One region of the Vogesella facilis genome, then DNA from elsewhere that is predicted to be linked to it. Evidence: predicted binding sites of a transcription regulator. Region 1 holds the regulator's gene; the other holds the start of a gene.

Region 1 (3,454 bases):
CCGAGATCTACCAGGTGCTGGGCGGCAGCCCGGCCGCCAGCGGTGGCAACAAGGGCCGCGTGACCGTGATCATCCAGCCCAAGCCGCAGGACAAGCCATGACGCAAAGCCGCCTGACCATCCAGCACCTGAAAAAGACCTTCAAGAAGCGCACCGTGGTGCAGGACGTGTCGATGGACATCGCCAGCGGCGAAGTCATCGGCCTGCTGGGCCCCAACGGCGCCGGCAAGACCACCAGCTTCTATATGGTGGTGGGCCTGATCGCCGCCGACGCCGGTGACATCACCCTCAACGGCGACACCATCACCCACCTGCCCATTCACAAGCGCGCGCGCCTGGGGCTGGGCTACCTGCCGCAGGAAGCCTCCATCTTCCGCAAGATGACGGTGGAGGAGAACATCCTGGCGGTGCTGGAAGTGGCCGGCTACCGCGGCGAACAGCTGGAAAACGAGCTGCAACTGCTGCTGGACGACCTGCATATCGACCACCTGCGCGACAGCAATGCCATGGCGCTGTCCGGTGGTGAGCGCCGCCGGGTGGAGATCGCCCGCGTCCTGGCCACCCGCCCGCGCTTCATCCTGCTGGACGAACCGTTTGCCGGCGTCGACCCGATCGCGGTGATCGACATCCAGAAGATCATTTCCTTCCTCAAGGAACGCGGCATCGGCGTGCTGATCACCGATCACAACGTGCGCGAAACCCTGCGCATCTGCGACCGCGCCTACATCATCTCCGAAGGGCGCGTGCTGGCTTCCGGCCTGCCCGCCGAGCTGGTCAGCAACGAGCAGGTGCGCCAGGTGTACCTTGGCGAGCACTTCCACCTGTAAAGCGGCATGAAACAGTCCCTGCAGCTCAAAGTCAGCCAGCACCTGACCCTGACCCCGCAATTGCAGCAGTCGATCAAGCTGCTGCAAATGTCCACGCTCGACCTCTCCACCGAGCTGGAGCGCTACCTGCTGGAAAACCCGCTGCTGGAGCGCGCCGACGGCGACAGCCAGGCCGAGCACGAGCCGATGGAGGCTCCCGGCAGCAGCGAGACGCCCGGTGACGTCCGCGAGGAAGCCCCGCAGGAACGCGAGCGCGAGCGCGACGAAATGGAGCTCGGCGACTGGGGCAGCGGCAGCGGTTCCGGCAGTGGCAGCCGCGATGACGACGACGAGTTCGACCCCATTCTCAACACCCCGTGCCGCCCCACCCTGCGCGAGCACCTGGCGGCGCAGATCGGCGAAATGCCGCTGAGCCGCCGCGACAGCGCGCTGCTGACGCTGCTGATCGAAGAGCTGGACGAAGACGGCTATCTCACCACGCCGCTGGACGAGTTTGCCGCCAGCCTGCCGCTGGAGCTGGAGGTCGAAACCGACGAGCTGGAATACCTGCGCAAGCTGCTGCTGCAGTTCGAACCGGTCGGCATCGGCAGCCTGCACCTGTCCGAGTTCCTGCAACGACAGTTGGCCGCACTGCCGGCGGCCACGCCGTCGCGCGAGCTGGCGCTCACCCTGGTGCGCGACCACCTGGCCCTACTGGGCAACCGCGATTTCGTGCGCCTGAAGAAGCTGCTGAACGTGGGCGAGGCCGAGCTGCGCGCCGCGCACCAGCTGATTTCCACCCTGCGGCCCCGTCCGACCAGCGGCTTCGACCAGGGCGAGACCCACTACGTGGTACCGGACATCCACGTCGTACGCCGCCGCGGCCGCTGGGTCGCCCAGCTCAACCGCGGGGTACTGCCGAAACTGCAGGTCAACCAGCTGTATGCCGGCATGCTGCAGCAACGCGACAGCAGCCATAATCTCAGCGGCCAATTGCAGGAGGCGCGCTGGCTGGTGAAAAACATCCAGCAGCGATTTGACACCATTCTGAAAGTGTCGGAAGCTATCGTTGACAGGCAACAGGCGTTCTTTGAACACGGTGAAGTGGCAATGCGGTCCCTGATTCTGCGTGACATCGCGGATGAACTGGGCCTGCATGAGTCGACAATTTCCAGGGTCACTACCCAGAAATACCTGCTGTGCAGCCGAGGCCTGTTCGAGCTCAAGTATTTCTTCGGCAATGCGCTGGAAACCGATAGCGGCGGCGAATGCTCCGCCACGGCAATCAAGGCGCATATCCGCCAGATTATCGACGGCGAAGACAGCAAGAAACCGCTATCCGACAGTGCCATCGCCGACCGCCTCACGGCACAGGGCATACAGGTTGCCAGGCGCACCGTAGCCAAGTATCGTGAAGCTATGCAGATACCGCCAGTTAACCTTCGCAAAGCACTTTAAAGAAAAGTGCGACGAAAACCCGGTACGGCCAGCCCGACCGTATCGTTAACAGAAGGAGTCAGGGTATGAACCTCAAAATTACCGGTCTACACCTCGAAGTTACCCCGTCCCTGCGCGAGTTCATCGAGAGCAAACTGGAACGCATCACCCGCCATGTCGATAACGTGATCGGCATCACCGTGACGCTGTCCGTGGATAAACTGGTACAAAAAGCGGAGGTCAATGTGCATCTGGCCGGCAAGGACATCCATGTCGAGGCAAACGATTCCGACATGTACGCCGCCATTGATTCCCTGATGGACAAGCTGGACCGTCAGGTACTGAAGTTCAAGGAAAAACAGGGGGAGCATCGTAGTATTGCGCCACAGGCGGACGCCGCCGACGCGGCACTGTAAACCAGTCGCCAGCACAAATAACAACGGGAGCCACAGGCTCCCGTTTTTGCTGGCTCTCGGATACGCTGTTGCTATGGAAAACGGCGGACTCAGCGTAGAATGGCCGACGTTTTTCCGCCCCTAAAGACATCATGAGCTTGATCGGCAAGATTCTTCCCCAGTCGCACGTACTGGCGGACCTGGAGATCTCCAGCAAGAAGCGCCTGTTCGAACAGATCGGCCTCTTGGTTGAAAACAGTTTCGGCATTGCGCGCAGCGACGTGTTCGACAGCCTGTTCGCCCGCGAAAAGCTGGGCTCCACCGGCCTGGGCCAGGGCGTGGCGATACCGCATGGCCGCATCAAGGGCCTGAAGGATGCCACCGGCTTCTTCGTGCGTCTGAAGACCCCGATTCCGTTCGAGGCGCCGGACGGCAAGCCGGTGAACCTGCTGTTCGTACTGCTGGTACCGGAACAGGCCACCGACCTGCACCTGCAGGTACTGTCGGAACTGGCGCAGCTGTTCTCCAGCCGCAGCCTGCGCGAGAAAATGTGCTGCGCCGACAACCTCACCCTGCACGCCCTGCTTTGCGAAGACAGCCACCATGCCTAATGTCAGTGTCCGCCGCCTGTTCCAGGACAATCAGCACAAACTCAATCTGAGCTGGATCGCCGGCAAGGCCGGTTCCGACAACCTGATTTCCAACGACGAACAGCGGCCGACGCAGGCGCTGGTCGGCCACCTCAACTTCATCCACCCCAACCGGGTGCAGGTGCTGGGTCTGGCCGAAGTGGAGTACCTGGACAAGCTGGAGCAGG
Region 2 (3,454 bases), on a different contig from region 1:
CGGCAACGCGGCGGGGTCCCCCCCCTGCCGCCGCTCTCTCCTCTGTCTGCTTGTGCCCCGCCCGTGCGGGGCATTTTTGTTGCCGGCGCCGCACCTTGCGTTGCGGCCAACCTTTGCCGCCGGCGGCGGTAATGACAACGCCCGCTGCCGGGGCAGCGGGCGTCATGGTGCGGGGCAAGGCGGTGCGCTAGGCCGGCTGATACTGGCGCCAGCCGTTGCGCCCCGCCGCCTTGGCCTGATACAGCGCCGCATCCGCCTGCTGCAGCAGGCTGTCCTCGCTATCCTGCCCGCCCTGCAGCACGGCGATGCCGGCGGAGAACGACAGACCGCGCAGCTCGCCGCCGGCGCAGCTCAGGCTGCTGCCACTGTAGGCCGTCTGCAGCGCGCGCAGCAGCGCCGCCACCTCGCCCGGCGTGCGCTGCGGCAGCACCAGGCAGAATTCCTCGCCGCCATAGCGGGCGACGATCTCCTCCGGCTGCAGCAGGCCGGTGAACAAGCCGGCAAACATTTTCAGCACCGCATCGCCGCTGGCGTGGCCATGCTGATCGTTGACGGCCTTGAAATGATCGAGATCGATCAGCACCACGCACAGCGCCTGGCCGCTGCGCTGCGCGCGCTGCAGCAGCTGCGGCAGGCGCTGGTGCAGATAGCGGCGGTTGTGCAGCCCGGTGAGCGGATCGCGGCTGGCCTGCTCGCGCAGCTGCGCCTGCAGCCGTTCCACCTCGCTCATGCGCACCGCCAACTCCAGGTTGAGCTGGTGCAAGGCATTACGCGCCACCTCCGCCTCGCCCTGGCGGCGCAGCGCCAGATCGCGCTCGTAGGCCACGCGCTCCGCCGCCAGCCGCAGCTGCAGCGTGCGCTGCATGAAGAAGCGGTAGCCGAGGAACACCAGCGCCAGCAGCAGCACCGACAGCACCCAGTACACCGACATCGCCGAATCGCGGTACAGCAGCGCGCGCTGCTGCCAGGCGCCGGAACTGTCGCCGCCCATGGTCATCACGCTGCGGTCGGCCAGCAGGAACGACAGCCACAAAAAGGCCAGCACCCCGCCCAGCGAGGTCAGCGCCACCAGCAATGCCCAGCGCTGCTGCAGCGGCGCCTTGCCGGCGGCCTGCGGCCAACGTTGCTGCCGCCAGCGCAGCAGCCACGGCGTCAGCAACAACAGCGGGCCGCAGGTGGTGATGCTTTGCAGGAAGTTGCCGGACCACCAGCCCTGCCACACCGCGAACGCGCCCATCGCCGACAGCTTGTTGCTATAGCTCCAGATGAACGAGCCGGTGGCGCTGGATACCGCGGAAATAAAACAGATGGTGACGAAGAACAGCAGCGACGCCAGCGACGACGGCACATAGCGCACGTGCACATGCTGGTACACCAGCGCCATCACCAGCAGCCCCAGCGGGTTGGCAAAGGCAAACAGCAGCGCCCAGTCGGGCGGCAGCCCGGACAGAAAGCCCACCAGCAGCGTGGACAGGTAGGCCAGGCTCGCCCCCCAGGCGTAGCCGAACCACAGCACCCACAGCGTGGCGATGGTCAGCGGCGGGTAGATGCTGATCACGAACGACAGCCCGCCGTAACTCACGCTATAGCCGTACCAGCCACCATACAGCTGCACCACGCCCAGCCACAGGCAGGCCGCCAGCGACAGCAGCCAGGCCAGCACCAGCGGCCAGCGGCTGCGGGATGGCGTTAACAACACCGAGAGGGGTAGCGGCTGGTAAAAACCGGGCGCCGCGGGCAGCACCCCGCCGACGGGCTGGCGACGACTCAAAGCTGAAGGCATGAGAAAAAGCAGTTTGATAAAAGCATGGCATCAATATACGAGTAGCTATTCCGGCGTGACAAGCTGGCGCGCTGCAAACGCCGGCCATGAGCCAATCAGGGGCAACGCGCACCAGTATGACACCTGCGTGGCCCGCCGTTCAATGCCTGCATCATTTCGGGGCAGAATCGAGATCGATACCAGCCGCTTTCCGCCGCCGCCACTGGCACGGGCCTTGCTGAACTGCTCATGACGATGAACAGCAGGAGACCGCGCCATGCATGCCCTGACCTTGCCCGAAGCGCACCACTATGACGAAATGCTGCTCGCCAGCGGCGGTATCCGCCCGCACTACCGTCACTTCGCCCGCTGGCTGCACTCGCAGTCGCCGCAGACCCTGGCGCGCAAGCGCGCCGAAGCCGACCTGATGTTCCACCGCGTCGGCATCACCTTCGCCGTGTACGGCGACGATTCCGGCGCCGAGCGGCTGATCCCGTTCGACAGCGTGCCGCGCATCATCCCCGCCAGCGACTGGCGCACGCTGGAAGCCGGCATGCGCCAGCGCGTCACCGCGCTGAACGCCTTTCTGCACGACATCTATCACGAGCAGCACATCGTCAAGGCCGGCATCATCCCGGCCGAGCAGGTGTTCTCCAACAGCCAGTACCAGCCGGCGATGCAGGGGCTGGACCTGCCGCACCGCATCTATGCGCACATCACCGGTGTGGATGTGATCCGCCACAACGACGGCAACTTCTACGTGCTGGAAGACAATCTGCGCGTGCCCTCCGGCGTGTCCTACATGCTGGAAAACCGCAAGATGATGATGCGGCTGTTCCCGGAGCTGTTCGCCAGCCACGCGGTGGCGCCGGTGCAGCACTACCCCACCCTGCTGCTGAACACCCTGCGCCACGCCAGCCTGGCGGAAAACCCCACCGTGGTGGTGCTCACCCCCGGCCACCACAACAGTGCTTACTTCGAGCACGCCTTCCTGGCGCAGCAGATGGGGGTGGAGCTGGTGGAAGGCCAGGACCTGTTCGTGAAGCACAACCGCGTCTACATGCGCACCACCGCCGGCCACAAGCAGGTGGACGTGATCTATCGCCGCATCGACGACGCCTTCCTCGACCCGCTGGCCTTCCGCGCCGACAGCATGCTGGGCGTGCCGGGACTGCTGTCGGTGTACCGCAGCGGCGGGGTGATCCTGGCCAATGCCATCGGTACCGGCGTAGCCGACGACAAATCCATCTATCCCTATGTGCCGGACATGATCCGCTTCTACCTGAGCGAGGAGCCGCTGCTGCAGAACGTGCCCACCTGGATGTGCCGCCGCCCAGCCGAGCTGGAGCACGTGCTGGCCAACCTGGCCGAGCTGGTGGTGAAGGAAGTCCACGGCGCCGGCGGCTACGGCATGCTGATCGGCCCGGCCGCCAGCAGCGCCGAGATCGAGGACTTCCGCCAGCGCATCCTCGCCGACCCGGCCAACTACATCGCGCAACCGACGCTGTGCCTGTCGTCCTGCCCCACCTTCGTCGAGGCCGGCATCGCGCCGCGCCACATCGACCTGCGCCCCTTCGTACTGTCCGGCCGCGACATCAGCATGGTGGCCGGCGGGTTGACACGGGTGGCGCTGAAAGAAGGCTCGCTGGTGGTGAATTCGTCGCAGGGCGGCGGCACCAAGGACACCTGGAT

The links. Region 1 encodes sigma-54, which starts transcription at its own class of promoters, with help from an activator protein. Its sites were predicted from a motif close to CTGGCACGCTTCATGCTT; they were not measured.
Positions count from the first base shown of each region.
Region 2: a site for sigma-54 is predicted at 1,986-2,003, ahead of ACFOLG_RS12580 (circularly permuted type 2 ATP-grasp protein). Genes of this name have one in related genera too.

Region 1 is NZ_JBHRXN010000032.1:210,231-213,684, forward strand. Features, by position in the region: gene lptA (lipopolysaccharide transport periplasmic protein LptA) at 1-101, shown strand, start outside; gene lptB (LPS export ABC transporter ATP-binding protein) at 98-826, shown strand; gene ACFOLG_RS14625 (RNA polymerase factor sigma-54) at 833-2,263, shown strand; gene hpf (ribosome hibernation-promoting factor, HPF/YfiA family) at 2,329-2,658, shown strand; gene ACFOLG_RS14635 (PTS sugar transporter subunit IIA) at 2,790-3,248, shown strand; gene hprK (HPr(Ser) kinase/phosphatase) at 3,241-3,454, shown strand, end outside.
Region 2 is NZ_JBHRXN010000031.1:287,054-290,507, reverse strand. Features, by position in the region: gene ACFOLG_RS12585 (sensor domain-containing diguanylate cyclase) at 188-1,783, opposite strand; gene ACFOLG_RS12580 (circularly permuted type 2 ATP-grasp protein) at 2,040-3,454, shown strand, end outside.